DNA from 2 places in the Acidovorax temperans genome. Region 1 is predicted to be linked to the other one. Evidence: predicted binding sites of a transcription regulator. Region 1 holds the regulator's gene; the other holds the start of a gene.
What was found. The regulator HrcA, encoded in region 1, represses chaperone genes, less so after heat shock. The targets are predictions, from matches to a motif close to TTAGCACTCNNNNNNNNNGAGTGCTAA.
Positions count from the first base shown of each region.

Region 1 (14,594 bases):
CGCAGCAGAACCTTGGAGGTCTTGCCGTTCACTTCCATGTCCAGCACGCTGGAGTGGAACGCTTCCTTCTTGAGGGCGTGCCACAGAGCGTTGTGGTCCACTTCGATCAGTTGGGGTTCGGCGGAACCACCGTAGACGATACCAGGCGTGCGGCCCGAAATACGCAGACGGCGGCTCGCACCCGTACCCTGCTTGGCGCGCTCAAAAGCGACGAAGTTCATAGTTAGCTCCTGAAAAGGGTCGACCGCGACCAGTCGTTCCCTGTTTAAAAAAGGCTTGTTGGCGTATGGACGCTGTACAAGCCAGGGGTTGTTCCCGAACAGACAAGCCTCCCGAAGGAGGCTTGGTGCAACACCGATGCTGCGTGCCGCCCGCCATGGGGAAGCACCACAGTGTCAACTGTCGTCTTGCTCGGAGAACAGGCTCATCACCGACTCGCCCTTGGCGATGCGCTGGATTGTTTCTGCAATCAGCGGTGCCACAGACAATTGGCGAATTTTGGTACATCCCTTGGCAGACTCGCTCAGGGGAATGGTGTTGGTCACCACGATTTCATCCAGGGCAGAACCCTTGGAGATGCGTTCGATGGCAGGACCCGAGAAAATGGGGTGCGTGCAGTAGGCGTACACCTTCTTAGCGCCACGCTCCTTGAGCACTTCAGCGGCTTTGACCAGTGTGCCCGCCGTGTCAATCATGTCGTCCATGATGACGCAGTTGCGACCTTCAATCTCACCGATCACATGCATCACTTCGGAGACGTTGGCCTTGGGGCGACGCTTGTCGATGATGGCCAGATCGCAACCCAGTTGCTTGGCCAAAGCGCGTGCGCGTACCACGCCGCCAACGTCAGGCGACACAACGATCAGGTCTTCGTAATTCTTTTGGCGCAGATCGCCCAGCAAGACGGGCGAAGCGTAGATGTTGTCGACCGGAATGTCGAAAAAGCCTTGAATCTGGTCAGCGTGCAGATCCATGGTCAACACACGCGCCACACCCACAGCTTGCAGCATGTTGGCCACCACCTTGGCGGTGATTGGCACACGTGTAGAGCGAGGGCGACGGTCTTGGCGAGCGTAGCCAAAGTAGGGGATCACGGCGCTGATGCGCTCGGCCGATGCACGCTTGAGCGCATCAACCATGATCAGCAGTTCCATGAGATTGTCGTTCGTAGGAGCGCAAGTGGATTGCACTACGAAGACATCGCGAGCACGGACGTTTTGTTTGATTTCGACGGTGACTTCACCGTCAGAGAAGCGACCCACATCGGCTGCGCCCAGTTGGGTGCCTAGGTGTTTGGCGATTTCAGCTGCCATGCCAGGATTGGCATTGCCGGTGAAAACCATGAAGTCGGGTTGGTTGGCTTGCATGAGCGTCCCAGCAGTCTGAAAAAAAAGCCCGTACGCGGAAGAAATTTGGCAGGGGAAGAAGGATTCGAACCTTCGCATGCCGGAATCAAAATCCGGTGCCTTAACCAGCTTGGCGACTCCCCTACACAGGTCAACTGTCGATGACAGTCAGCCTTAATTCGACTCTGCAACCCACCCTGCCAGAGGATGAATCATCAGATTGCCGCACGTTTTAATTTTCCATGCGCTTGGCGCATCTTGAAAATTAACTTTGTTTGGCATTTGTACAAACACTGCACTACCCGAGCCCGTCATTCTAGCATGTAATCCTTTGGATTTAAGCCAGTTGATGACTTTTTTTACCTCAGGACACAGACTTTCTGCGACTGGCTGCAAGTCGTTACGACCGAAATCGTAGTGTGCTGCAGCAAAGCCTAAGATTGTAGCATGTTCAGAATCACGTTTTAGAAGCTTGGAAGAAAAAATTGCTTTTGTCTCCAATCCCGCTTCTGGCTTGATCACCACAAACTGGCTGCTGGGCGGCTGTTCACGCTTTTCAAGCGGGCGTATTGTCTCACCAATTCCTTCCACCCAGGCGTTCTGGCCTCGCAGAAAGAACGGTACGTCGGCGCCCAGCGTGAGGCCAATACGTTCAAGCTCCGACCCCGTTAGTTTCAACTTCCACAAACGATTCAGTGCGATCAGGGTAGACGCCGCATCGGACGAGCCGCCACCCATGCCTGCTTGGGCGGGGATGCTTTTGTAGACTCCGATGTGCGCGCCAGCCCGGCAGCCTGTGGCTTCCTTGAGCGCGTGGGCGGCACGCAGCACGAGATCAAGGGGCGGCAGTGGCGTATTGATGTCTTCCCGGCTGAGTTGCCCGTCGGCGCGGATCTCAAAGTGCAGCGTGTCGCACCAATCAATCAGCATGAAGACAGATTGCAGCAGATGGTACCCATCGTCTCTGCGGCCCGTGATGTGCAGGAACAAATTCAGTTTGGCGGGGGCTGGTACGTCGTAAAGCGCAAGCATGAGAAAAGACTAATGGGAAAAGGCGATGCGCAAGATAGCCTTGGGCTTGGGGTCTGAACGTTGCGCGGTGATGCGCCCTTGCGAGAGTGCGCTCAGATCGGCTACCCAACCAGCTGCATTTGTCTCGATACCGCGTAGCCAATCAAAAATCGCCTTGATTGGGATGGCTTCTCCCGTGACCTGGGCGAGCAGTGCATCGAGTGAGTGCGAGGTCTGTTGCTGTTGGCCTGTCTGTAGCGTTGCGCCTTCGGAGCTCCACTTCAATTTGCCAAGGGTGTTGCCGAGGGGACTCAGCAAGATCAATTCGCCTTGATCTTCGGAGCCCTCAAGCTCAAACAAGGCGGAAAAAGACTGCGCGCTTTCCTCCTCCATCTGCAGTGCTAGGCGCCCAGACCAATAGGGCCGCTCGGGCTTCGCGACCAAGCTCGCAGAGGTGCAGCCGAATAGACTGAGCCCCAGCAGACCGGCCGTGCCTGCTGCGAGGAGCGTACGCCGTTGCTGGGCTGAAGACCGCTTGCCGTGTTCGGTGGCGTGAGAGGGGGTCAAAGCGACACTCCGAGGCGCTTGAGCGTGTCCTTCAGTGTTGAATTGTTTGGGTTGAGTCGTAAACCTTCTTGCCAGATGGCTTTTGCTTCGCTCGTGTTTCCTTGGCTCCAGAGAACTTCGCCCAGGTGTGCAGCGATCTCTGAATCAGGTTTTTTCGCAAAAGCGAAGCGCAAAAGGCGTACTGCCTCGCCCTTGTTTCCCAGTCTGAACTCGACCCAGGCCAGACTGTCGGTGATGAAGGGGTCCTCCGGCGCAAATTCCAATGCTTTTTGAATCAGTCTCTTGGCCTCTTCCAGTCTTACTCCTCGGTCGGCAAAGGAATATCCCAGGGCGTTGTATGCATGATGGTAGTCAGGCTGGCGCGCGATCACTTGCCGTAAGAGCGTCTCCATCTCGTCCAGCCGGCCAGTCTTTTCCGCAAGCATGGCTTGGTCGTAGACCAAATCGTTGTCCTCAGGGGTGAGGGCAATCGCTTCGCTTTGCAGTCTGTAGGCTTGCTCATTCTCCCCGCTGTCCTTGAGCAGTTGCACTTCCGCCAAAAGTTTCAGGCGACGTTCGTCTGCCGTACTGCCAGGTAGATTGCGCAAAAGCGTCCGTGCTTCAGCGAGTTGGCCCTGTTTGGCAAGCAGGGAAGCGCGCTGCCGTTGCACGCTGAAAATCTCTCCAGCGTTTTCAATCCGATCCAGCCAGCTGCGGGCGGCCTCCAAATCGCCTTGCTTTTCAGAAATTTGCGCTGCAAGCACATAGGCTTGTGTCATCAGCCGTTGGTTGCGTTGGGCCTCTCCAGCGGCATCTGTTAGCTCAAAAAAATGTCGCAATGATCCTTGTGCACGTTGGATTTCCTGGTTCTGGGTCTGCAGGCTTGCGAGCAGGAGCCAGGCTTCCGGCATATCGGGCTTTTCCTGCGTCACCCTGGTGAGCTGGTCGGATGCTGCAGAGAAGTTTGAACGGCTCAGTAGTACCCTCGCATACAGCATGCGAACCTCTGTATTGGAGTGTTTCTCCAAATAATCTTGTACGAAAGGCTCGGACGCGCTGATTCCTTCGTCCATGAGTTCCAGCGCGAGTCTTGCCTGACCCTCATAAGTCGGATCCATGGCTTTTGCTTTGGCAAGACTCTGCAGGGATGCGGCTTTGTCATCGGCGGCAAGTTGCAGGCGTCCTAGTGAGATCCATGCTGCGGCTCCTGTAGAACGGTTTTCCAGTTCACCTTTCAACGCTTCTTTCACAGCGCTCACTGCGGCAGCCTTGTCGGCAATACGTCCGTACATTTGCGGTACGGCACTCAGAATGCCCACTCTGTTCGGAAGCGGTGCTTGTTCAATGAACTGGCGCAGAGGGCCTGCTGTTTCTCCCACCTTGTTGAGTGCAATCAGTATCTGTAGTACGTAGCGGTTGGCCTCTCGCGACTGAGGATGGTCCTCCTGCCATGCTTTTGCTGCTGCCAGGGCGTATTCGCCAGAGCGTGACTGCAGAGCAATGTCCGCAGCTCTTTGGTAGAGTTGTTCGCTTCTAGAGCGCCGTGCCGCGTCCAGAATCAGAGCATAGCCAGCCCCCGGGTCTCCGGTTCGTGTGGTTACTTCACCCAGCAAAATTTCGTAGAAAAGATTGCCATCCAGTTTGGCGTTAGGTGGTGGCGGATTGGATCCGTTTGAAGTAGGTGAGGCGGGCGGTTTTGCCTGTGCTCCGCCGAAGGCTGTCGCGAAGGATAGGGCAATAACCACGGGGATCATTCGAAAGCGATGAATATGCTCCATCGAACCATAATAATCCACATGCTTGTCTCTTTGCTCGTTGGGGGGCACCTATGCCTGAGCTGCCCGAGGTAGAGGTGACGCGCCGCAGTTTCGCCGAGGCGATTGCGGGTGCACGTATCCTGGCTGTTCGTTTGGGGAAGCCGCTTCGTTGGCCCTTGGGCTGCGCGGCAGAGTCATTGGTGGGCTTGCATGTCGTGGGGGTTCGCCGCCGCGGTAAGTATCTGTTGATTGATCTTGATCGGGGGCTTTTGCTCGTTCACTTGGGGATGTCTGGGAGCTTGCGATTTTCCGGTAGTCAGCCAGAGCCGGGTAAACACGATCACTGGGATCTACAGACCTCGGCGGGCACGCTTCGCTTGCACGACCCGCGCCGTTTCGGAGCTGTTGTTTATGCCCAGGGAGAAGAAGCCCCTGTGGCTAAAAAGCTTTTGGGTGGGCTGGGTATGGAGCCTCTTGGGCCTTCGTTCTCCCCGCTGGCTTTTCATCAAGGCGTCAAAGCCAGTCGCCTACCCGTCAAGCAATTATTGTTGGCGGGGAAGTTGGTGGTAGGCGTTGGCAATATTTATGCATCCGAGGCGCTTTATCTTGCGGGAATACGTCCCACGGTTCGGGCATCCTCTCTGGGCCCTGTGCGCATCCATCGGTTGTATCAAGCCATAGGGCAGGTCTTGGGCAAGGCGATAGAACTGGGGGGAAGCAGTTTGAAAGATTTTTCAAGTGCCGACGGCTCTTCGGGGCATTTCCAGAACGCTGTTCAGGTGTACGGCCGGGCGGGATTACCGTGTTACGTTTGCGGCACCCCCGTGAAAATGATCAGGCAAGGGCAGCGCAGCAGTTTTTATTGCCCGAGTTGCCAACGTTAGTTGCGCCTCTGTCCTAGGTTGCCAGTCCAAGAGTGAGCTTGTGGACGGTCGGTGCTATATTTTGTTCATGTCTGCTTGCAGACCGACCATTGCATTCCGGGAGCAAAGTGGGACCCTCATTCAACGAACAGTTCGACCAGCATGGCGCTTGGCGTCGCGCATTTGCACAGCAGCTCAAGCAACTTGCAGAGTGGATGTCGAACCATGACCTTATGGACGCAGCAGTCCAAGAGCGACTGCAGCGCCTTGAAGGACAGGTGCGCACAGACAAAGTCATGGTTGCGTTTGTCGCTGAGTTTTCTCGAGGTAAGTCGGAGCTCATCAACGCGATTTTCTTCGCCGATTATGGGCGGCGCATCATGCCTGCCAGTGCTGGACGCACGACGATGTGTCCAACCGAGCTGGGTTACGACTCAGCACTGCCTCCGAGCCTTCGGCTGCTTCCCATTGAAACGCGCCTTCAAATGCAAGGTTTGGCAGATTGGCGTCTGAAGCCTGAGCGTTGGGTGGAGATCGCATTGGACGTGAACAACGCGGACCAAATTGCGAAAGCCTTAGAAAAGGTATCTGAAATTCGGCGGGTTTCCATTGAGGATGCCCGTGCTTTGGGTTTCTGGCATGACGATCTGACGGACGAGAACCCAGTTCCAGATGTTGACGGTTTGGTTGAAGTGCCCATGTGGCGCCATGCGCTGATCAATATTCCACATCCCCTGCTCAAGCAGGGTTTGGTGATACTGGATACGCCTGGATTGAACGCCGTGGGTGCAGAGCCAGAACTTACGGTGAACCTCATTCCGCAGGCCCATGCGGTAGTGTTTATTTTGAGTGCAGATACGGGCGTCACTCGCTCGGATCTCTCAATATGGCGAGAACACCTGGCGACCTCCACGGACAGCATGGATGCGCGGTTGGTGGTTCTCAACAAGATTGATACGCTCTGGGACTCGCTGAACTCGCCTGAGCAGGTTCAAGCCCAATTGGGCAGGCAGTGCCGGACCTCTGCAGAGATGTTGGGCATCCCTTTGGAGCAGGTGGTACCTGTTTCGGCTCAGAAGGGCTTGGTCGCAAAAATTGCCTGTGACGATGTGTTGCTGGAGTCCAGTGGCCTGCCAGCGTTTGAGGAAGTCCTGGCACAGGGTGTGATGGGACGCCGCCAAGCGATCTTGCGGGCCGCCGTTGCTACCGGTGTTGCCAATCTGCGAGCCGAAACATCCCGTGTCATCAACATCCGGCGTCGCGATCTCGATGACCAGATGGCTGAGTTGCGGAGTCTGCGTGGGAAGAATGCTTCTGTCATCGAGAGCATGCGCCATCGGATTGAGCAAGAGCAGGAGGAGTTTGACCGCAGTGCCGCGAAGATTCAGGCAGTTCGTGCGGTTCACCTCAAACTGTTGCGCGAAGTCTTTCAGCAGCTGGGCTCCAAAGCGCTCAAGACTGAACTTACGGAACTGTCCAAATTGCTGCAGCAAAAGGGCTTGAAGCTCGGAGTGCGAAAAATCTACCTGGAGACCTTTGACAAGCTCAAAGGCACTGTCGATAAGGCTCAAGCTTCTGGCGTGGAGATCCAGGCCATGCTCGCTGGCACCTTTCGTCAGTTGAACGCAGAGTTTGGATTTTCTCTACAGGTTCCACCAGCGCCACAGTTGGAGCATTTTTTGCAGGATTTGGCTCATATTGAGCAGAGCCACCTGCAATATCTGGGCGTCAGCAATGCACTGAAACTCGCTCAGCCAGAGTTCTCTGAGCGCCTGGTGCGTGCTTTGGGAACCCGCCTGCGTACCGTCTACGAGTCTGCTGCCAATGATCTGGAGCTGTGGAGTAAGTCTGCAACGGCGCAGCTGGATGCGCAATTGAGGGAGCGTCGTCGTAGTTTTTCGCGACGCATTGAGGCGGTAGACCGCATTCAACAGGCTGCAAGCGGCCTGGTCGAGCGTATTGCCGAAATTGAGGCGGGTGAAGATGAACTGATTCAACTGGAGCAGCGGTTGCAAGAGCTGACTTCGCAGTTGATCGAGCTACCAGAACAAGAGTCTTCCCAAAAAGATACGCCCGTGGACTTTCTGTTGGCATGAGCGAGTCTTTGGAGTCCGTAGCCACTCGGGTTGTGCGGTGGCAGGCGAGTCATGGACGCAGTCATCTCCCCTGGCAGCAGACCCGCGACCCCTACAGGGTTTGGCTGTCGGAAATCATGCTGCAGCAAACCCAGGTGAGCACCGTGTTGGGTTACTACGCACGTTTTCTGGAACGATTCCCGGATGTGCACGCACTTGCCAGCGCTTCACAGGATGAGGTGCTGGGTCTGTGGAGCGGCCTGGGTTATTACAGTCGTGCCCGAAATTTGCATCGGTGCGCGCAGCTGGTTGTTGCTGAGCACGGCGGGGTTTTCCCTTCGTCCGCTGAACTCTTGGCGAAGTTGCCGGGAATCGGTCGCTCCACCGCAGGAGCGATTGCCGCATTTTGTTTCTCCCAGCGAGTACCGATTCTCGATGCCAATGTACGTCGTGTATTGACCCGAGTGGTCGGATTCGATGGTGATGTGGCGGTAGCCAAGAATGAACGAGCGCTTTGGGAGCATGCAGAGGCCTTGCTTCCCGTCTCTGACCTTGCTGCAGCAATGCCACGCTACACCCAGGGGATGATGGACTTGGGTGCGGGGGTGTGCACCCCTAAAACTCCACAATGTCTGATTTGCCCTTTGATGGGCGTGTGCGTGGCACAGAAGGAAGGCGCTCCAGAGCGGTACCCCGTCAAAACACGAAAGCTAGTCCGCAGGTCGGAGTCTTGGTGGTTGCTCTTGCTCATACGGTTGGATGGAGCCGTTTGGCTTGAAACTCGCCCATCCACTGGCATATGGGCGGGCTTGCAATGCGCGCCGATTTTTCCTGATCGTGAGACCGCAGCCAATGCAGCTGCCGCAATCGCACCTTTGGCTTCGCTGCGTGAGCACGCTGCTTTTTTACATGTGTTAACCCATCGCGACTTGCATCTTCATCCTCTGGCAATAGCGGTGGATCATGAGTGCCGGCCTAGCGAAACTGGGCGGTGGTTCCAGACAACTGAATGGCCACAAGCCGGGCTACCCGCGCCTATGCGCAAGATCCTTGAGGACTGGGCATAAGGCTGCTGCAGCATTTAACGGCGCCTGAGACGGGAGCCTAGGGTACGGTAGTGCCTGTCTATCGACCATACATCTCTCTATGGCGCCTGAGGACTTTCCAGCGTTGCTCGAAACGACGTGCCAATTGTTCTACCAAGTAGACGGATCGGTGTTGTCCACCAGTGCAACCGATGGCCACAGTGACGTAGCTTCGGTGGTTTTGCTCAAGCACATCCAGCCAATAGGCCATGAATTGCTCAATGTGCTGTTCCATGGTGACTACCTCTGGCTGTTGTGCCAAAAACTCTGCCACAGGCGCATCCAAGCCCGTCAAATCTCTCAGAGAACTCTCGTAGTGTGGGTTGGGTAGCATCCGCACGTCGAACACGTAATCGGCATCCACGGGAATTCCCCGCTTGAACGCAAAAGACTGGAACACCAGCGTCATTCCCCCTGCGGCTACCGACAGCAGTCCTTTCACATAGCTTTGAAGTTGTGACGATCTGATGTGGCTGGTGTCGATCACGTGAGACTGCTCGCGAAGGTCTGCAAGAAGTTCTCGTTCGAGTTCAATGATTTGAACCAAGGCTTGGCGTCCTTGTAGTAATTCGTCGTTGGATAGCGGATGACGCCGTCTCGTTTCCGAAAATCGACGAATCAATGTGCCTGTAGTGGCATCCAGAAAAAGTGACTGGACGACGATGCCTTGCGACTTGAGCCGGTCGAGTTCTTTGGGGACCTGGGGTAATGAGGTAGCACTGCGCACATCCATGGCAATCGCTACGCGGTTGCCATGGTGCTTGTGTTCAAGAGCCACGAACGCCGTAAGTAACTCTGGTGGGAGGTTGTCCACACAGTAGTAACCAGCATCTTCCATTGCATGCAGGGCGACCGACTTGCCTGAGCCTGACATACCCGTGATCAATACGATTTCAAGTGCCATTGCTGTCCCCGCGTTCAGACCCGGCAACCTCCAGCATTTCCTTTGCATGGGCCAGGCTCGTTTGTGTTGGGCGTTCTCCGCCTAGCATTCTTGCAATCTCAGCGACCCGAGCGCTGCCGGTCATGCTTTGCACGGTGCTGGTCGTACCTGCTTTGGACCGAAGTTTGGACACTTGCAAGTGGTGGTGTGCACAGGATGCAACTTGAGGTAGGTGGGTGACGGCTAGAACCTGCCGATCTGCACCAAGCTGTTGCATTAACCGCCCGACCGTTTCTGCAACGGCGCCGCCCACCCCGGAGTCCACTTCATCAAATATCAGGGTAGGGGCACGTCCCAGCTCGCTCGTTGTGACTGCAATCGCCAGGGATATGCGAGACAACTCCCCCCCCGAAGCCACCTTGCCTATTGGCTTAGGCGTTGCACCGGGATGCCCTGAGACCAAGAAGGAGATTTCATCCAGCCCATGCGATGCAGGTTCAGTCAATTTTTTGATCTCAACCTCAAACTTTCCTCCTTGCATTCCAAGGCCGTGCATGGCTTTGGTGATGGATGAGGACAATCGTGGTGCTGCTTTTGACCGTTGCACCGACAAGGCTCTTGCTGCAGCGTGGTAAGCGCGTTCGCTCGAATCGGCCTTTGCAGTCAATGCTTCAATATCCCTTGAAGCATCGAGTTGCTGCAGTGACTGTTTCCACTCCTGCAGCAGCAGCGGCAAGTCGGCAGGTGGACGCTTGTATTTACGCGCCAAGTTCAGCCACAGGGAAATTCGAGTGTCCAACTCTGCTAGTCGTTCTGGGTCTACTTCTGTTCTGCGTAAATAGCTGTGCAGGGAGTGAGCGACGTCACCGGCTTGCGCCAGGCAAGACGACAGTACATCCGACATCGCGCTGAAATCCGCTTCAACATGTTCCTGGTTCTGTAGCGCCGTATGGGCTTGAGACAACTGGTCCAAGGCGCCGTTGTCTTCGTCTTCCAATATTCGAAGGACACGTTGTGCCGCCTCAATCAGTGCATTGGCGTTGGATAACCGCCTATGGGCCGAGTCCAGCTCCTCCCACTCATCTCTTTGTGGTGCCAGCTTTTCCAGTTCGGCAATTTGCCACTGAAGTCGGTCACGTTCTTGCTGCAGAGTCGCCTGTGCCTCGCGAGCTTGCTGTAGAGCCTTTTGCGCTTGTCGCCATTGGGTCCAACGTGCCATGGTGTCGGTTGGATTGGTTCCTGCGTATGCATCCAGCAGGTTGCGTACTGATTCTGGGCGAGTCAAGCTCTGCCAAGCATGCTGACCATGGATGTCCAACAACTGCTCGCCCAGAGATCTCAACTGAGTTGCTGTCACTGGCACTCCGTTGATCCAGGCACGGCTTTTACCTTGGTTGTCTACGGTACGCCGCAAAAGTATCGCAGCTTCCGCATCAATGCCTGCTTCTTCCAACCATGGTGTAACGTGGTCAGGAACATCGAACTCCGCGCAGATATCGGCTTTGGCTGCGCCCTCCCGTACAACGCTGGTGTCAGCCCGTGCGCCCAGCACGATCTGAAGTGCATCGATCAAAATGGATTTACCTGCCCCTGTTTCTCCTGTCAGAACGGTAAAGCCAGGTTGTAATTCGAGGTCTAGTGACTCCACGATCACGAAATCGCGTAGCACCATGCGCTTGAGCGCCATGCTCAGGACCCCCCCTCATTCCAGCGGAGCTTTCGCCGCAAGGTCGCAAAGTAATTCCAACCAGCAGGGTGGAGGAAGCGCACACAGTGCTCTGAGCGTCGCACCAAGATTCGGTCGCCATGCTGAAGTGACGCTAAAGATTGCATGTCAAAGTTGGCACTGACGTCCCGCCCACTGACCACCTCCACGGCGACTTCTGTCGCGTCCGAAAGAACGATCGGGCGGTTGGATAGTGTGTGCGGTGCGATGGGAACCAAAACCCAACCTGGAATAGCGGGGTGCAGCATGGGTCCCCCTGCGGACAGTGAATATGCAGTGGACCCTGTCGGCGAGGCGATGATCAATCCGTCCGCTCTCTGGTTCGAGACAAATCTGCCCCCCACTTCAACACGCAACTCCACCATCCCCGATGTTCCGCCGCGATTGACCACCACATCATTCATGGCGAACGCTTCGAATACCACCTCTTCGCCTCTCATCACGCGTGCATGCATGAGGGGTCTTGAGTCTTCCTCATATTCGCCACGCAACATGGGGCCCAAGGTAGTCTGGTACGCTTCAAAAGGGATGTCGGTGATGAAGCCCAATCTGCCTTGATTGATGCCAATGAGCGGTACCCCATGGCGTGCCAGCCTACGTGCGATGCCCAGCATCGTGCCGTCCCCGCCGACCACCAGCCCCACGTCGCAAGTGGCCATTTCCTCCACTTGAATTGATGGAAATTCTGTAAGCCCAGTGTTCTGCGCTGTCTCTGCTTCCAGCATTACCTCGCAGCCCAAGTTCGTCATGAAGTCAGCAATCTTCTCAAGGGCCAGCAAGCTGCTCTCGGACATGCCTGGAGCCGCAGAGGGTTGGTATTTGCCGATGAGCGCGACACGACGGAATTTCAGAGTCATTTGGAAATTACATCATTAAAATCAAACCATGCTCGATGACCGTGCCAAGTTGTTGCTCAAAGCGCTGGTCGAGCGCTACATCGCAGACGGCCAGCCCGTAGGCTCACGCACGCTTTCTCGGGCCTCCGGGCTGGATTTGTCTCCTGCCACCATCCGCAATGTGATGGCGGACTTGGAAGAGTTGGGGCTTATTGCAAGTCCCCACACCTCGGCAGGGCGTGTACCTACAGCCCGAGGCTACCGCTTGTTCGTGGACACCATGTTGACGGTGCAGCGGGACGGGCTGGAGGCTCCGCAATTGATGCCCGAGCAGCCGCAAAAAGTGATCGCGAATGCGGCTCATCTTCTGTCCAGTCTGTCTCAGTTTGTCGGTGTGGTCATGGCACCCCGCCGCAGTTCGGTATTTCGTCACATAGAGTTCTTGAGACTGTCAGAACGCCGGTTTTTGGTGATCATCGTTTCGCCTGAGGGCGATGTTCAAAATCGGGTCATCTTCACTGATTCCGACTATTCGCAATCCCAGCTTGTCGAAGCTGCCAACTTTCTCAACGCGCACTATGCAGGTTTGGAAATGGAGCAGGTCAGGGAGCGCTTGAAGTCGGAGGTGGATTTGTTGAGAGGCGAGATCGCCTCTTTGATGCAGGCTGCGGTCAACGTGAGTTCTGAGGCGTTATCGCAAGCCCAGGATGAGGTCGTGATTTCAGGGGAGCGGAATCTGTTGTCAGTGAGCGATTTTTCCAGTGACATGGGGAACCTTCGCCGGGCGTTTGATCTCTTTGAGCAAAAGACGCAAATCCTGCGCTTGCTCGATATCTCGAGCCAGGCCGAAGGCGTGCGCATCTACATTGGGGGCGAGAGTCAGGTGGTTCCTTTCGAGGAGCTGTCAGTGGTCAGCGCTCCTTATGAGGTCGATGGCAAAGTTGTCGGAACGTTGGGGGTGATCGGCCCGACGCGCATGCCGTACGACAAGATGATCCAGATCGTGGACATCACTTCCAAGCTGGTTTCCAACGCGCTCAGTTACCGCAAATAAACGCCTTACAATCCGTCGTCCTGAGAAGCAGGCTGGTTTGGGGCGTTAGCTCAGTTGGTTAGAGCAGAGGACTCATAATCCTTTGGTCGCGGGTTCAAGTCCCTCACGCCCTACCAAAAGGCCTGCTGCGAATGCAGCCCACTTTTTCATAAAAAGTGGCATTTTTCAAAAAATGCAGTCTGGCGTGTATTACAATCTCAGTCATGCGATGAAGCTGATGTCTTCGCTAAGAAGACAAAAGCAAGTTGCATAAATTTTTAAAGTTCTAAAAATTTATGCTATAATTCAAAGCTTAGCGGCTGTAGCTCAGCTGGATAGAGTACTTGGCTACGAACCAAGGGGTCGTGGGTTCGATTCCTGCCAGCCGCACCAATGTTTAAAGCCTGCAACTGAAAAGTTGCAGGCTTTTTCATTTGTCCAATCGCTTTATTCTTTTCGGAGATGAATGCGCCATGAGCAAAGCCTTCACCAAAGAGACGGATGGTGATGAAGATGACGAGGTGTCGTTGCCTCCCTTGGCCAAAGGTGCCAAGAACTACATCACTCCTGCAGGATACGCACGCCTTCGTGCGGAGTTGCTGGACCTGATTGACAACGAGCGTCCTAAAGTCGTCGAGGCAGTGCACTGGGCTGCCAGCAACGGAGATCGTTCCGAGAATGGCGATTACCTTTACGGCAAAAAGCGGCTGCGGGAGATTGATCGTCGCATCCGCTTTTTGACAAAGCGTCTAGAGATCGCTGAGGTGGTTGACCCTAGCCTTCACGCGGGTAGCGATCAGGTGTTTTTTGGCGCCACCGTGACCTATTGTGATGATGAGGGAGTGGATCGAACCATCACCATCATGGGCATTGATGAGGCGGACAGTCACGCGGGGCAGGTGAGTTGGATTGCGCCCGTAGCCCGGGCATTGCTCAAAGCCAGGGTGGGGGATGAGGTGGCGCTTCCGACTCCAGCAGGCACCCGCATGCTGGAGGTGAGATCCGTCTGCTATCCCGACCCTGTAAAGTCTTGAGTTGTGGCTCTCCTGCCATCGCTGCTCTGGATGGCAGGGCAGAGTCACGTCGCTTGCGGCGTGATTCTGTTGGCACGAATCACCGCCTGGGTGCGGCGCAAATTCCGCAGAGCCGCCTCCAGATGTGCCTGGTCACGTACCGCAACAACGAACCTAAGGTCAGTGGTGTCCAGGGCGGCCTCGTCATCCATGTCCACATGGGTGATGTCCGCTTCGGAGTTGGCCAACTCCTGGGCGATCCGTGCGAGTACGCCCTTGCCGTTGATGACGGTCACAACCACCCCGGTTTCGAACAGGCGTGTCGGTTCGTCTGCCCAGTCCACGGCAATGAAGCGTTCGCTGTCTTTGTGCTGCAAGCGCTTGGCCACACTGCAATCCGCGTTGTGTACGACCAGCCCC
Region 1 covers NZ_CP117193.1:3,189,755-3,204,348, reverse strand. The annotation lists gene PQV96_RS15060 (50S ribosomal protein L25/general stress protein Ctc) at 1-221, opposite strand, end outside; gene PQV96_RS15055 (ribose-phosphate pyrophosphokinase) at 396-1,367, opposite strand; tRNA gene PQV96_RS15050 (tRNA-Gln) at 1,414-1,490, opposite strand; gene ispE (4-(cytidine 5'-diphospho)-2-C-methyl-D-erythritol kinase) at 1,521-2,378, opposite strand; gene PQV96_RS15040 (outer membrane lipoprotein LolB) at 2,388-2,924, opposite strand; gene PQV96_RS15035 (tetratricopeptide repeat protein) at 2,921-4,699, opposite strand; gene mutM (bifunctional DNA-formamidopyrimidine glycosylase/DNA-(apurinic or apyrimidinic site) lyase) at 4,732-5,544, shown strand; gene PQV96_RS15025 (dynamin family protein) at 5,652-7,619, shown strand; gene mutY (A/G-specific adenine glycosylase) at 7,616-8,665, shown strand; gene rapZ (RNase adapter RapZ) at 8,724-9,587, opposite strand; gene recN (DNA repair protein RecN) at 9,577-11,253, opposite strand; gene PQV96_RS15005 (NAD kinase) at 11,256-12,149, opposite strand; gene hrcA (heat-inducible transcriptional repressor HrcA) at 12,178-13,182, shown strand; tRNA gene PQV96_RS14995 (tRNA-Ile) at 13,222-13,298, shown strand; tRNA gene PQV96_RS14990 (tRNA-Arg) at 13,478-13,554, shown strand; gene greB (transcription elongation factor GreB) at 13,635-14,195, shown strand; gene PQV96_RS14980 (RelA/SpoT family protein) at 14,240-14,594, opposite strand, start outside.

Region 2 (14,594 bases), 400 kb from region 1:
GACCTGGGGGACGCGCCGTTTCCGCTGGTGCAGGCCGATGACGACGCGATGCTGGTGCAGTGGACACGCATCGACCAGCTGGCAGGCATGGAAGAAGAGTTCTTTGAAGACCACTTCCACATGCTGGACCACTTTCTGGGGCTGACGAAGCTGGACTGAACCGCTTCACCCGTTTGGTAGAAAAACGGGTGCAAGCGCTACAGAATCATGCCCAAACAGCTATATTTTCTATAGCACTAAGTCCCCGCCCGCTCCAGCATGGCATGCAGCAGCACATTGCACCCCGCCTCGATGTGCTCGGGTTTCGCGTCCTCGATCTCATTGTGGCTGATGCCGTCCTTGCAGGGGATGAAGATCATGCCGCTGGGCGCGAGCTTGGCCATGTAGACGGCGTCGTGCCCGGCACCCGAGACGGCAGGCATGTGGCTGTAGCCCAGCTTGGCCGCGGCGCGTCCTACGGCCTCCACGCACTCGGGCTGGAACAATTGCGCGGGGTAGCTGGACACCATCTCGATGTGCACCTGCACGCCGTGTTCCTTGGCGACCTGGTCGGCAAACGCCTTGACCTCGGCGGCCATGGCGTCGACCAGTTCGTCCGTGCTGTTGCGCAGGTCGATGCTGAACTTGACCCGGCCTGGAATCACGTTGCGGCTGTTGGGGAACACCTGCACCATGCCCACGGTGCCCCGGCCATGCGGCGGGTGGCGGTGGGCTGCTGCCACCACGTCCTGCATGATGCGCGTGGCGGCCAGCATGGCGTCCTTGCGCAGGGCCATGGGGGTGGGGCCTGCGTGGGCTTCCATGCCGGTGACGGTGCAGTCAAACCAGCGGATGCCCAGCACGCCGCTGACGACGCCAATGGTCTTGTCGTTGTCTTCCAGCACGGGGCCTTGTTCGATGTGGGTCTCGAAGTAGGCGCCGATGGGGTGGTCGCCCGGGTCCTGGTCGCCGATGTAGCCGATGCGTTCCAGCTCGCCCTTCACGGTCTTGCCTTCGGTGTCGGTGGCGGCGTAGGCGTGTTCCAGCGTGAAGGCCTTGGCGAATACGCCGGAGCCCATCATCACCGGAACAAAACGGCTGCCTTCCTCGTTGGTCCAGAACGCGACTTCGATGGGGGCTTCGGTTTCGATGCCGTGGTCGTTGAGGGTGCGCACCACTTCGATGCCCGCGAGCACGCCGTAGTTGCCGTCGAACTTGCCGCCCGTGGGCTGGGTGTCGATGTGGCTGCCGGTCATGATGGGCGGCAGGCTGTTGTTGCGGCCGGGGCGGCGCATGAAGCCGTTGCCGATTTTGTCGATGGTGACCGTCATGCCCGCTTCGCGCGCCCAGCGGGTGACGAGGTCGCGGCCCTGCTTGTCCAGGTCGGTGAGGGTCAGGCGGCACACGCCGCCCTTGGGGGTGGCGCCGATCTGCGCCAGCTCCATGAGCGAAGCCCACAGGCGCTGGCCGTTGATGCGCAGGTTTTCGATGTTGGGTTTGACTTTGGTGTCCATGGTGTTGTTCTCCGTCGGTTCAGCGGGTAACCGCTGTGGGGGCAAGGTCCTGCGCGCGCTTCTGCACGGCCTGGAAGTTGGCGCCAAACGCCGGGCGCTTGATGTAGCGGCCCTTGCCCTGCTCGGCGCGCAGGTCGCCGTTGGCAAACACCACGCGGCCCTGGGTCACGGTGTGGCTTGGGATGCCGCGCACGGTGCGGCCTTCAAAGATGTTGAAGTCACCCTTGCTGAACTGGGTCTTGGCCGAGAAGGTCTTGGTGCCTTGCGGGTCCCACAGCACCAGGTCGGCGTCGGCACCTTCGCCGATGTAGCCCTTGCGCGGGTAGATGTTGAACAGCTTGGCCGCGTTGGCCGAGGTAATGGCCACGAACTCACTGGGGGTGAGGCGCCCGGTGTTCACGCCGCCATCCCACAGCGTGGCCATGCGCTCTTCCACGCCGCCGGTGCCGTTGGGGATCTTGGCGAAGTTTTCTTTGCCCATGGCTTTTTGCGCAGCGCAGAAGGTGCAGTGGTCTGTGGCCGTAGTGTGCAGCTGGCCGGACTGCAGGCCGCGCCACAGCGCCTCCTGGTGGCCCTTGGGGCGGAAGGGCGGGCTCATCACATAGGCGGCGGCCTTGGCAAAGTCGGGGTCGCGGTACACGCTGTCGTCCACCAGCAGGTGGCCGGCCAGCACCTCGCCGTAGACGCGCTGGCCGCGCGCGCGGGCGCGGGCAATGGCGTCGGCCGACTCCATGCAGCTCACGTGCACCACGTAGATGGGCACGCCCAGCACGTCGGCAATGGCGATGGCGCGGTTGGCGGCCTCGGCCTCGACCATGGGGGGGCGCGAAAGCGGGTGACCCTCGGGGCCGGTGATGCCCATCTTGGCGACCTCCTGCTGCAGCAGGTACACCAGCTCACCGTTCTCGGCGTGCACCGTGGGCATGGCGCCGAGTTCGAGCGCGCGCTTGAAGCTGTTCACCAGGGTTTCGTCGTCGCACATGATGGCGTTCTTGTAGGCCATGAAGTGCTTGAAGCTGTTCACCCCCTCCTGCTGCACCAACGTACCCATGTCGGCGCGCACCTGCTCGCTCCACCAGGTGACGGCGACGTGGAAAGAATAGTCGGCCGCAGATTTTTCGGCCCAGCTGCGCCACTTGCGGTAGGCGTCCATCAGCGGCTCCTGCGGGTCGGGGATCACGAAGTCGATGATGCTCGTGGTGCCGCCCGCCAGCGCGGCAGCGGTACCGGTGAAAAAGTCGTCCATGGTGACGGTGCCCATGAACGGCAATTGCATGTGCGTGTGCGGGTCAATGCCGCCGGGCAGCACGTACTGGCCGCTGGCGTCCAGCGTCTGCGCACGCGCAGGGGCCTGCGCCGCAGCGTCCTCCCCCACGGCCACGATGCGGCCATTGACGCACAACACATCGGCGCGCTGTTCACGGTCGGCGTTGACCACGGTGCCACCGCGGATCACAAGGGCTTGGCTCATGGGGGTCTCCTTCAGGGATACAGATCAATTCAAAGAAAGGGACCCTGCACTGGCACCAGACCCAGGCAGGGTCCGGGGCATCACTTCTTCTTGGCCGTCAGGTAGTAGTAGGTGCCGGCCACTGCCAGGCTGAAAAACCAGCCCGAGTCGAACAACGACAGCCAGATGGCAGGCATGCCCGCCTTGTCCACCACACCCGACACGGCCAGGTAGCCCGGCAGGCAGGGCAGCACGCCCAGTGCAAACGCGATCAGGGCTTGCAGGTTCCAGCCGTTGCTGTACTCATATTCACCGCCACGGCGGTACAGGTCGTCCACCTTCAGCTCGCTCTTGCGCACCAGGTAGTAGTCCACCAGCAGAATGCCCGCGATGGCGCCCAGCAGCGTGCCGTAGCCGCCCAGCCAGGTGAACAGGTAGCCGCCCGAGGTGGCCAGCAGCTTCCAGGGCATGAACAGCAGGCCGATGCCCGCAGCGATCAGGCCGCCCATGCGGAAGCTGATCTTGGACGGCGCGCACTGGCTGAAGTCATACGACGGCGACACCAGATTGGCGGCAACGTTGGTCGTGAGGTTGGCGAGCAAGATCACCAGCAGACCCAGGCCTGCGGCCACGCTGCCCATCTGCGTGAGCAGACCATCAGGGAACAGCTGGGCCTTGCCGTACAGGATGGCCGAGGCAGAGAAGCCGATCACGCCCACCATGGAGAAAAGCGCCATGGGAATCGGCAGGCCGATGGCCTGGCCCACCACCTGGTCCTTCTGCGATTTGGCAAAGCGGGTGAAGTCCGGAATGTTGAGCGCCAGCGTGGCCCAGAAGCCCACCAGGCCCGTGAGCGCTGCCCAGGTCTTGGGGCCGCCTTCGACCACCTTGGCGGGCAGGTTAAACAACTGGCCCGAGGGCACCTTCATCACCAGCACCACCACCAGCGCGATGGACGCAATGATCATCAGCGGCGCCGCAATCACCTCCAGCATGCGGATGGACTCCGGGCCCTTCCAGATGAACCAGATGTGCACCGCCCAGAACGCCAGAAAGCACATGAACTGCGAGGTGCTGATGGTCTGCCCATCGGCCGGTCCCGCCAGATTCATACCCAGGATGTTGAGAAACCCATGCAGCGCCAGCGCGCCAAAGTAGCAGTTGATGGAGAACCAGCCACAGGCCACCAGCCCGCGCAGCACAGCGGGCAGGTTGGCGCCTTTCACGCCAAACGATGCCCGCGCCAGCACCGGGAACGGCACGCCGTACCGGGGCCCCACGCGCCCGATGAGCACCATGGGCACCAGCACGATGCAGTTGGCCAGGAACACCAGCCACACCGCCATCTGCCAGGTGAAGCCCTGGTCCAGCATGGAACTGGCCATGGTGTAGGTGGGCACACACACGACCATGCCCACCCAGAGTGCGGCAAAGTCCTTCCACGTCCAGTGTCGCTGCGCGGCGGTGGTGGGGAGCAGATCTTCATTGGCGAGCGTGTTGGATGCATCGCGGGGCATCAGCCCCGCCACATGGGCCGCGCTGCCGGTACTGTTGGTCATGCCTGTACTCCTGTCAAAGACGTCGTTGGGGTTGCACACAACCCGCTGTCTGTTCCAGCGCCCTCACGCTGGCAGATGGCGGGCAAAGGAAGCGAGCGATGCTAGAGATCACGCAAGAACTGCACCAGATGCAGTGCAGCATGCGTTGCAAATCGGCACCACAACGGGTGCTGTCACAACGCCTTGCAGGGTCTGTGGCACACGCACGCAGGGGCACATATCAAGCGGCTGCAGACGCGCGCTGCGGGTTGCTGGGGTGCGTGGTCCAGTTGGCGTATTCGCCCGTCACCTTTTTGCCCGTGCGCACATCCACCTCGCCCGGCTCCAGCGCGCGCATGGTGATGCACTCGGGCACGGGGCAGATCGACACGCACAGGTTGCAACCCACGCACTCGGCCTCGTTGATTTCGAACTTGCGCACGCCGCCTTCCTTGGTGAAGGTGATGGCCTGGTGCGAGGTGTCTTCGCACACCACATGGCAGCGGCCACACTGGATGCAGGCGTCCTGGTTGATGACGGCTTTTTCGATGTGGTTGAGGTTGAGGTTCTTCCAGTCCTTTACCGTGGGCACGGCCTGGCCCTTGAAGTCGTCGAGCGTGGCGTAGCCGTGCTCATCCATGAAGTTGGACAGGCCATCGCACATGTCCTGCACGATCTTGAAGCCATAGACCATGGCGGCGGTGCACACCTGCACCGTGCCGCAGCCCAGCGCGATGTACTCGGCCGCATCGCGCCAGGTGGTGATGCCGCCAATGCCGCTGATGGGCAGACCGGCGGTCTGTGCGTCGCGCGCAATCTCGGCCACCATGTTCAGCGCAATGGGCTTGACGGCCGGGCCGCAGTAGCCGCCGTGCGATCCCCAGCCGTCGGTACTCGGGCTCATCACCATGCGGTCCAGGTCCACGCCCATGATGGAGTTGATGGTGTTGATGAGCGACACGGCATCGGCCCCGCCCGCCTTGGCCGCGCGCGCCGGGTGACGCACATCGGTGATGTTGGGCGTGAGCTTCACAATCACCGGCAGCTTGCTGTAGTGCTTGCACCAGGCCGTGACCATCTGGATGTATTCAGGCACTTGGCCCACGGCTGCGCCCATGCCACGCTCGCTCATGCCGTGCGGGCAGCCGAAGTTGAGTTCAATGCCGTCGGCACCGGTGTCTTCCACCAGCGGCAGGATGTTCTTCCAGCTCTCCTCCACGCAGGGCACCATCAGCGAGACGATCATGGCCCGGTCAGGCCAGTTGCGTTTGACGCGTTTGATCTCTTCCAGGTTGGTGTGCAGGGGCCGGTCGGTGATCAGCTCAATGTTGTTCAGGCCGATCACGCGGCGGTCTTGCGACATCAGCGTGGAGTAGCGCGGGCCGTTGACGTTGACCACCGGTGGGTCTTCGCCCAGCGTCTTCCATACCACACCGCCCCAGCCCGCCTCGAAGGCGCGGGTGACGTTGATCTCTTTGTCGGTGGGTGGTGCGGAGGCCAGCCAGAAGGGGTTGGGACTTTGGATGCCCAGAAAATTGCTGCGAATGTCTGCCATGGGGTGCTCCCGTGAAAACTGGGTGGAAGGAGTTCAAGCCATCAATGCGGTGTGGATGGAGACAGCGGCGACCTTGCCGTGCTCCACCGCCTCCACCGTGAGGTCGCGGCCGCCCACGCGGCAGTCGCCACCGGCCCACACACGTGGCAGGCTGGTCTGGCCTTCGGCATCGGTGGCGATGCGCCCGCCCTCCAGCGCAATGCGGCTGCCCACGGGCTCGGCCACAAAGGTCTGGCCAATGGCCTTGAGCACCATGTCGGCTTCGAGCGTGAAGGTCTCGCCGGTTTCCACCAGCTTGCCGCCGCTCAGTGCCGTGGCGGCAAAACGCACACCCTTCACCGCGCCGCCTTCGCTCAGCACCTCTTTCGGTGCGGCCCAGTGGCGAATGGTCACGCCGTTCGTCTGCGCCCATTGTTGTTCCACGGCCGATGCCGACAAGGCCTCGGCGCCCCGGCGGTAGACGATGGTCACTTCTTCCGCGCCCAGCTTGCGCGACTGCACGGCGGCGTCCACCGCCGTCATGCCGCCGCCAATCACCACCACGCGGCGGCCCACGGGCAGGGCGGAGAGGTCAGTGCTCTGGCGCAGCTCGGCAATGAAATCCACTGCATTGCGCAAGCCGGTGGCCGTGGGCTCGGCCACGCCCAGCGCGTTCACGCCCTGCAGGCCCAGGCCCAGGAACACGGCGTCGAACGCGCCCAGCAGGCCGTCGAGCGTGATGTCACGGCCCAGTTGCTGGCCGGTGCGCACCTCAATGCCACCGATGGACAGCAGCCACTCCACTTCCTTCTGTGCGAAGTTGTTCGTGGTCTTGTAGCTGGCCAGGCCATATTCATTGAGGCCTCCGAGCTTGGGGCGTGCCTCGAACAGCACCACGTCATGCCCGCGCACGGCCAGGCCATGTGCGCAGGCCAGGCCCGCAGGCCCTGCGCCCACCACGGCCACGCGTTTGCCAGTAGCGGCTGCACGCTGGAACAGCGGTGCACCGGGCTTTTCAAAAAATGCGTCCGTGGCGTAGCGCTGCAGCGAGCCGATCTCCACGGGCTTGTCTTCGTTGGTATTGCGCACGCAGGCCTGCTCGCACAGCACCTCGGTGGGGCACACGCGGGCGCACATGCCGCCCAGGGGGTTGGCCTCCAGGATGACGCGGGCGGCGCCCCGGTTGTTGTCCTGCGCAATGCGGTGGATGAACGATGGGATGTCGATGCCCGTGGGGCAGGCCGTGGCGCAGGGGGCGTCGTGGCAGTAGTAGCAGCGCTCGGCCTCGATCAGCGCCTGCGCCCGGGTGAGCGGCGGGTGCGCGTCGCCGAAGTTGACGGCGTAGTCGGCCAGGTTCAGACGTGCGGCATGAATGCCGCAGGCACGGCTTGCGGGTGTGTCCATCAGGTTTCCTCCGAGAGGGTGAGGGTGGGGGTCTGGGCGCCCAGGGGGCGTGCAAGCGCACGCCGCGCAGCGTTGGAGCGCCAGCCAGTGGCGCCAACCAATGCGGCACCAGCGTGGGTGCTGGTGCCCGCAAACTTCGGAGGTTTCATCGTGGTCCTCGCTGTGGGGTGCAGGTGCCCGCTGCTTTGGTGCGGCGGTGCCCTGCGTTGTGGGTCAATTTACCAACCCGTAAAAATTTACCAATTGGTAAAATCCCTACAGCAAACAGCGTGCCAACCTCCAGCCAGCCAATTGCCAGTTTTCAGGCCCCGGCTTGTTCCACAATGGTGCAATGACTGCAGCCCGCCCGTCCCCTGCCAACCCCGCCCCCCGCCCCCGCAAGGTGGCCCGCCCGCCCGCACTTGACGAGTCCGCGCCCCGCGCACCCACGGCGTCGCGCTTGCTCAAGGAGCAAGGCATCCTCACCGAGGCGGAGAACCAGTTTGCGCAATTCGGTTTTGAGGGCGCCTCGCTGGAGAGTATTGCCGCCGCCATCGGCATCAGCCGCCACAACCTGCTGTACTACTTCCCGAGCAAGGAGGCGCTGTACCAGCGGGTGCTGGATGACGTGCTCACCCAGTGGCTGGCGGGCATGGAAGACCTGTCGCACAGCGACGACCCGCAGCAAGCGCTGCGGCGTTACATCCGCGCCAAGCTGCACTACTCGCGCACGCGCCCCCAGGGCGCCAAGGTGTTCACCAAAGAGGTGATTGCGGGTGCACCACGGTATGGCACGGCCATCACCGAACGGGTGGCGCCGCTGCTCAAGACCGAGGTGCGCACCTTCGAGCGCTGGGCGCGCGAGGGCCGCATTGCCAAGGTCAGCTTCACGCACCTCATGTTCATCATCTGGTCCGTGACCCAGGCGTATGCGGAGCAGGAGGCCCAGTTCGCCCTGCTGCTGGGCAAGCCCGCCCTGACCGAGCGCGACTACGAAAAGGCCGAAGAGCTGATCGTGCGCATGGTGCTGAGCGCGCTGGCGCCCGATGCGGTGGTCTAGGCAGGCACGGCACACCAGACGCTATATAAACAATAGCTGCTGGCGCAATCAACGTATGCGCCTGAGGCCGATTTCTTTACATATGGGCGTCAAGCGCCCAAGGCTTTCAGCCGCCGATACAGCGATCGCTCGCTGATGTCCAGCTGCTGCGCCAGCGCTGCGCGACTGCCCTGGTGAACGGCGAGTGCCTCTCGCAGGGCCTCGTCGTCCAGCAAGCGTCGTTGGCGTGACGACCCGGCCAACGCCGCCGATGCACGCGGCTCCCCTGCCCCCTCCTCCACAGCACCCGCGAGCGGCGGCAGGCCGCAGGCAAGCGCTTGCTGCACATGCTCCGCGCTGATGGTGTCGCTATCACACAGCAAGGCGGTGCGCTCCAGCAGGTTGCGCAGCTCCCGCACATTGCCGGGGTAAGGCTGTGCCTCCAGCAAGGCCAGCGCAGCGCCAGACAGCTGCAGCGCGCGGCGCGGGGGCGCCACACGCTCCAGCAGCGCGCGTGCCAGCAGGGCAATGTCGCCCTGGCGTTCGCGCAGCGGTGGCAGGTGGATGGGAAAAGTGCTTAGGCGGTAATACAGGTCTTCACGAAAGCGCCCTGCGGCCACCATGTGCGGCAGATTGCGGTGCGTGGCAGACACCACGCGCAGGTCGGCATGCCGCAGCTCGGTGCTGCCTACGCGGCGGTAGGTAACAGTCTCCAGCAGGCGCAGCAGCTTGACCTGCAGCGGCAGGGGGATGTCGCCCACCTCGTCCAGAAACAGCGTGCCGCCGTCGGCCGCCTCCACCAGCCCCGGCCGGGCCTGGGCCGCGCCGGTGAACGCCCCTTTCTCATGCCCGAACAGCTCGGACTCAAACAGCGCCTCGGGCAGGCTGGAGCAGTCTACGGGCACCAGCGCACGCCGCGCGCGCAGGCTGCCCTGGTGCACGGCATGGGCCACCAGCTCCTTGCCCGTGCCTGACTCGCCCAGCAACAACACCGCAGCCCGCGAAGGTGCCACCCGCGCCACCAGGCCCAGCATCTTCTGGAAAGCGGGCGAACGCCCGATGAGCCCCTGCGCCGACGGCACCGGCTGCGCCGCCACCGGCAAAGGCACCATCTTTTCGACGAAGAACCCCGTAGTGCAGTCCGCCCCCACCACGGGCGCCAGCTCAATCTGTACATATTCCTCGCCCTGGGCGGTGTGGTGCACGTGCAGCACCCGTTCGCGTTGCCCCGAGGCGCGCGCCTGCGCGAGTGGGCAGGACTCGCCCGCTTGGTCACAGGGCACGCTGGCGTGGTGGGACACGGCGTGGCAGGTGCGCCCCACCACGCTGCCCTCCGCACCGCCTTCCGTACCGCCCGCTGCACCGAACTGGCGGCGATAGGCCCCATTGGCCGCCAGGATGCGATAGCGGTCGTCCAGCAGGATGTGTGGATCGGGCAGCCCTTCCAGAAAAGACACCAGTTCGGCGGGCGGCGCGGGGAGACGGGGCATGGCAAAAAACCTCGGTACAGGCAAAGGCCCTGACGGTGCACCGGTTTCGCCGACGGGCCTTTGATCTATGCCATGGGGACTGCAATGGATGGCAGTTGGCAGTTAATTTGACAGACGGAGTGGCAGTCCATCCGGCTGGGGCCGGGCCTGCGGCGCGCCCGTCAACCCGATATCGCGCGCGCAACCTGTTGAATTCACAGGCTTTTCATGCAGAGCGCGCCATGGCAGGCCGGTCTTGCGAGTGATGACACGTCGTTTGCGGTAAAGCATTGCCGCCCGCAGCGTTGCGGGCGGTGGCCGTCACCCCGTCGAGCCCCCTCTCGGCGCCACGGCCAGTCCTACCTCTCTCTGAAAGCGCCCCATGGCCCTCCTCCCCGCTACACAGAATGGTTCCCTTCTAGGCACCGACGGCGATCCCTTCGCAGAGCGTCGGCAGCTGGTGCTGCTGACAGCGGCCACGGGCTGCGTGGCGGCGGCAGGGGTTGCCGTGCCCCTGGTGTCCAGCCTGGCCCCCAGCGAACGCGCACGGGCCATGGGCGCCGGTGTGGAGGTGGACATCGGCGACCTGCCGCCCGGTGGCGTGAAGACGGTGGAATGGCGCGGCAAGCCCGTGTGGATCATGCGGCGTACGCCCGAAATGCTGGCCGCCCTGCCCCAGCAAGACGCCGCGCTGGCCGACCCGGCCTCGCGCAAGGACCAGCAACCCGAGTACGCCCGCAACCCGCAACGCTCCATCCGCCCAGAGGTGTTTGTCACGGTGGGTATCTGCACGCACCTCGGCTGCTCTCCCACCGCCGTGCCCGCAGGCATCAGCAACCCCAGCGTGGGCGACCAATGGCAGGGGGGTTTCTTTTGCCCCTGCCACGGCTCCACCTTCGACCTGGCGGGCCGCGTCTTCAAGAACAAGCCCGCGCCCACCAACCTGGAGGTCCCGCCGCACCGCTACGTGTCTGACACCCGGTTGCTCATCGGAGACGACACCGCCTGAGCGATGGCAGCCGCGTGGGGCGGCGCATTGCCGGTTCAGCTTTGCGTCACACCTGCTTCTGCTGCCACAGCACATCCAGCACATGCTGGGTGGCGCGCTCCACAGGGCCCGCGCGGTGGGCGATGCCCAGGGGGCGCCACAGCCGGGGTTGCACCGGCAGCATGCGGATGCGCGGGTCCAGCGGCGTGGCGGTGGATGCCTCGTGCGGTAGCAGCGTGGCTCCATAGCCCGCAGCCACCAGGCTCTTGATGGCATCGTTGTAGTTGAGCTGTATGCGCGCCTTGGGTTGCTCGCCCGCCAGGGCCAGCCATTCGCTCGTCAGGCGCGGCAGGCTGGTGCCGTCGTCATTAAGGATCAACGGCTGCCCCGCCAGCCACTGGGGCGTGACCCTGCGGGGTGCCGCCCAAGCGGAGGGGACGAACGCCATCACCGGGTCGCGCCGCCAGGGCATCACCGTCACCCCGCGCACCGCGGCCATAGGCAAGGCCACCAGGCCCACGTCCAGCGTGCCCAGCCCCAGCCGCGACACGGTCTCCTGTGACGTGAGCACCACCACCTGCACATCGATGCCGGGGTGGTGCTTGCCCAGCACCTCCAGCGCCTGGGGCAGCAGGTGCGCGATGGCGCCGGTGGATGCGCCCAGGCGCACCCGCCCCTCCAGCCCCTGCACCTGGCGCCGCACCAGGTCCATGGCCTCGTCGGCATCGGCCAGCAGGCGCCGGGCCCGCTCCACCAGCACCTCGCCCGCGCCGGACGGCCGCACCTCGCCCCGCTTGCGCACCAGCAACGGCGCACCAATCGACGCCTCCAGGTCGGCAATGTGCAGGCTGACCGTGGGCGGCGCCAGGTGTAGCGTGCGGGCCGCTTCGGCAAAAGACCCGAGGTCAGCGATGGTGACCAGGGTGCGCAGCCGGTCGAGATTGAGTTCGCGCATGACGTTCAGCAGAACTGATCTTGAAGTTTGTGAAATTCAACTTTTCAAAGTTTGGACCGGCGCCGAAGATTCCACATCCCCCCATGCCAGGAATCTGCACCATGACCACCCAGCCCCTTGTTTTTATTGACGGCGACCAAGGCACCACCGGCCTGCAAATCCACCAGCGCCTGCACGGCCGCACCGACCTGCAGTTGCTGACGCTGCCCGAGTCCGACCGCAAGAACCCCACCCGCCGCGCCGAAGCCATCAACAGCTGCGACATCGCCATCCTGTGTCTGCCCGACGCTGCCGCCCGTGAAGCAGTCGCCGCCATCCACAACCCCGCCGTGCGCGTGATCGACGCCAGCTCGGCCCACCGCACGGACGCGCAATGGGTTTACGGCTTTCCCGACATGGATGCGGCGCAGGCCGCGCGCATCGCCAACGCGCAACGCGTCAGCAACCCCGGCTGTTACCCCACAGGTGCTATCGCCCTGCTGCGGCCCCTGGTGCAGGCCGGCTTGCTGCCTGCCGACCATGCACTCAACATCCATGCGGTGTCGGGCTACTCCGGCGGCGGACGTGCCCGCGTGCAAGCCCACGAAGGCCCCGAGGCAGCCCATGCGCCCGCCTTCCAGGTCTATGGGCTGCAGCTGGAGCACAAACACACGCCCGAAATCGCACAATACGCCGGGCTGTCGCAGCGCCCGTTTTTCTTGCCCTCGTACGGTGCCTTCCGCCAGGGCATCGTGCTGACCATCGGGCTGCATCTGCGGCTGCTCGCGCCGGGCACACAAGGCGAACATCTGCACGCCTGCCTGCAGCAGCACTATGCCGACGCCCCCTTTGTCGAGGTGATGCCTCCCGCCACCACCGAAGCGGCCGAGCACCTGGACCCACAGGCCCTGAACGGCACCAACCAGCTGCGGCTGGGGGTGTTCAGCAACGCCCGCCACGGCCAGGTGCTGCTGACCGCCGTGTTTGACAACCTGGGCAAGGGCGCCTCGGGGGCGGCGGTGCAGAACCTGGCTCTGATGCTGGGCGGCACGACCTGACGGGCGCGGGCGGAACCGGAGAGGAGAAGCCTTCTTCCCCCATGTTCTGGGGGGGTGTCTTGAAATGGCCACAAATGCCCGTATCATTAGCACTCACCGCAGACGAGTGCTAACACCGCGCTCCCTGCTGGCAGTTTGGTGGCCCCGGATGGCCGGGGCTGATTGAATCCATCAGCTTTTTTTACTGAAAACAGGAGCAATGCAATGAACCTTCGCCCTCTGCACGATCGCGTGATCGTCAAGCGTATTGAAAGCGAAACCACGACGGCCTCCGGCATCGTGATCCCTGACAACGCCGCCGAAAAGCCTGATCAAGGTGAAGTGTTGGCTGTGGGCCCCGGCAAGAAGAACGACAAGGGTGAAGTGATCGCCCTGAACGTGAAGGTCGGTGACCGCGTTCTGTTCGGCAAGTACTCGGGCCAGACCGTCAAGGTCAACGGCGACGAGCTGCTGGTGATGAAGGAAGACGACCTGTTCGCCGTTGTAGAGAAATAAAGCTACTGCGCAGGCGCCAGGCGTCGTTACTCGGTGCTCGCAATCCTCACGTACAGGAAGTACGTTCCGGTTGCTGCGCTCCGTGCGCCTAGCCTGACACCTGCTCGCTACGCTTACTTTCACCACAAACCGTTATCCGTTTAACGATTTTCAGAATTTAGGAGCCAAAAATGGCAGCAAAAGACGTAGTTTTCGGCGGCGAAGCCCGCGCTCGCATGGTTGAAGGCGTGAACATCCTGGCCAACGCGGTCAAGGTGACTCTGGGCCCCAAGGGTCGCAACGTGGTGCTGGAGCGCTCGTTCGGCGCCCCTACGGTGACCAAGGACGGTGTGTCCGTGGCCAAGGAAATCGAACTGAAGGACAAGCTGCAGAACATGGGCGCCCAGCTCGTGAAGGAAGTGGCTTCCAAGACCAGCGACAACGCTGGTGATGGCACCACCACTGCTACTGTGCTGGCCCAAGCCATCGTGCGCGAAGGCTCCAAGTACGTGGCCGCTGGCCTGAACCCCATGGACCTGAAGCGCGGCATCGACAAGGCTGTCACAGCCCTGGTGGAAGAGCTGAAGAAGGCTTCCAAGCCCACCACCACTTCCAAGGAAATCGCCCAGGTGGGTTCGATCTCCGCCAACTCTGACGCTTCCATCGGCCAGATCATTGCTGACGCCATGGACAAGGTCGGCAAGGAAGGCGTGATCACCGTGGAAGACGGCAAGTCCCTGAACAACGAGCTCGACGTTGTGGAAGGCATGCAGTTTGACCGCGGCTACCTGTCGCCCTACTTCATCAACAACCCAGAAAAGCAAGCTGCCCTGCTGGACAACCCCTTCGTGCTGCTGTACGACAAGAAGATCAGCAACATCCGCGACCTGCTGCCCACGCTCGAGCAAGTTGCCAAGGCTGGCCGTCCCCTGCTGATCATTGCCGAAGACGTCGAAGGCGAAGCCCTGGCTACGCTGGTGGTGAACACCATCCGCGGCATCCTGAAGGTTGTGGCTGTGAAGGCTCCTGGCTTCGGCGACCGCCGCAAGGCCATGCTGGAAGACATCGCCATCCTGACGGGCGGCAAGGTCATCGCTGAAGAAGTGGGCCTGAGCCTGGAGAAGGTGACTCTGGCCGACCTGGGCCAAGCCAAGCGGATCGAAGTGGGCAAGGAAAACACCATCATCATCGACGGTGCTGGTGCCGCTGCCGACATCGAAGCCCGCGTGAAGCA
Region 2 covers NZ_CP117193.1:3,585,486-3,600,079, forward strand. The annotation lists gene PQV96_RS16775 (bifunctional nicotinamide-nucleotide adenylyltransferase/Nudix hydroxylase) at 1-159, shown strand, start outside; gene PQV96_RS16780 (Zn-dependent hydrolase) at 237-1,493, opposite strand; gene hydA (dihydropyrimidinase) at 1,513-2,964, opposite strand; gene PQV96_RS16790 (NCS1 family nucleobase:cation symporter-1) at 3,045-4,502, opposite strand; gene preA (NAD-dependent dihydropyrimidine dehydrogenase subunit PreA) at 4,723-6,036, opposite strand; gene PQV96_RS16800 (NAD(P)-dependent oxidoreductase) at 6,070-7,419, opposite strand; gene PQV96_RS16805 (hypothetical protein) at 7,419-7,568, opposite strand; gene PQV96_RS16810 (TetR/AcrR family transcriptional regulator) at 7,751-8,458, shown strand; gene PQV96_RS16815 (sigma-54 interaction domain-containing protein) at 8,548-9,927, opposite strand; gene petA (ubiquinol-cytochrome c reductase iron-sulfur subunit) at 10,289-10,915, shown strand; gene PQV96_RS16825 (LysR family transcriptional regulator) at 10,962-11,849, opposite strand; gene argC (N-acetyl-gamma-glutamyl-phosphate reductase) at 11,951-12,886, shown strand; gene PQV96_RS16835 (co-chaperone GroES) at 13,091-13,381, shown strand; gene groL (chaperonin GroEL) at 13,552-14,594, shown strand, end outside.
Region 2: a site for HrcA is predicted at 12,973-12,999, ahead of PQV96_RS16835 (co-chaperone GroES). Genes of this name have one in related genera too.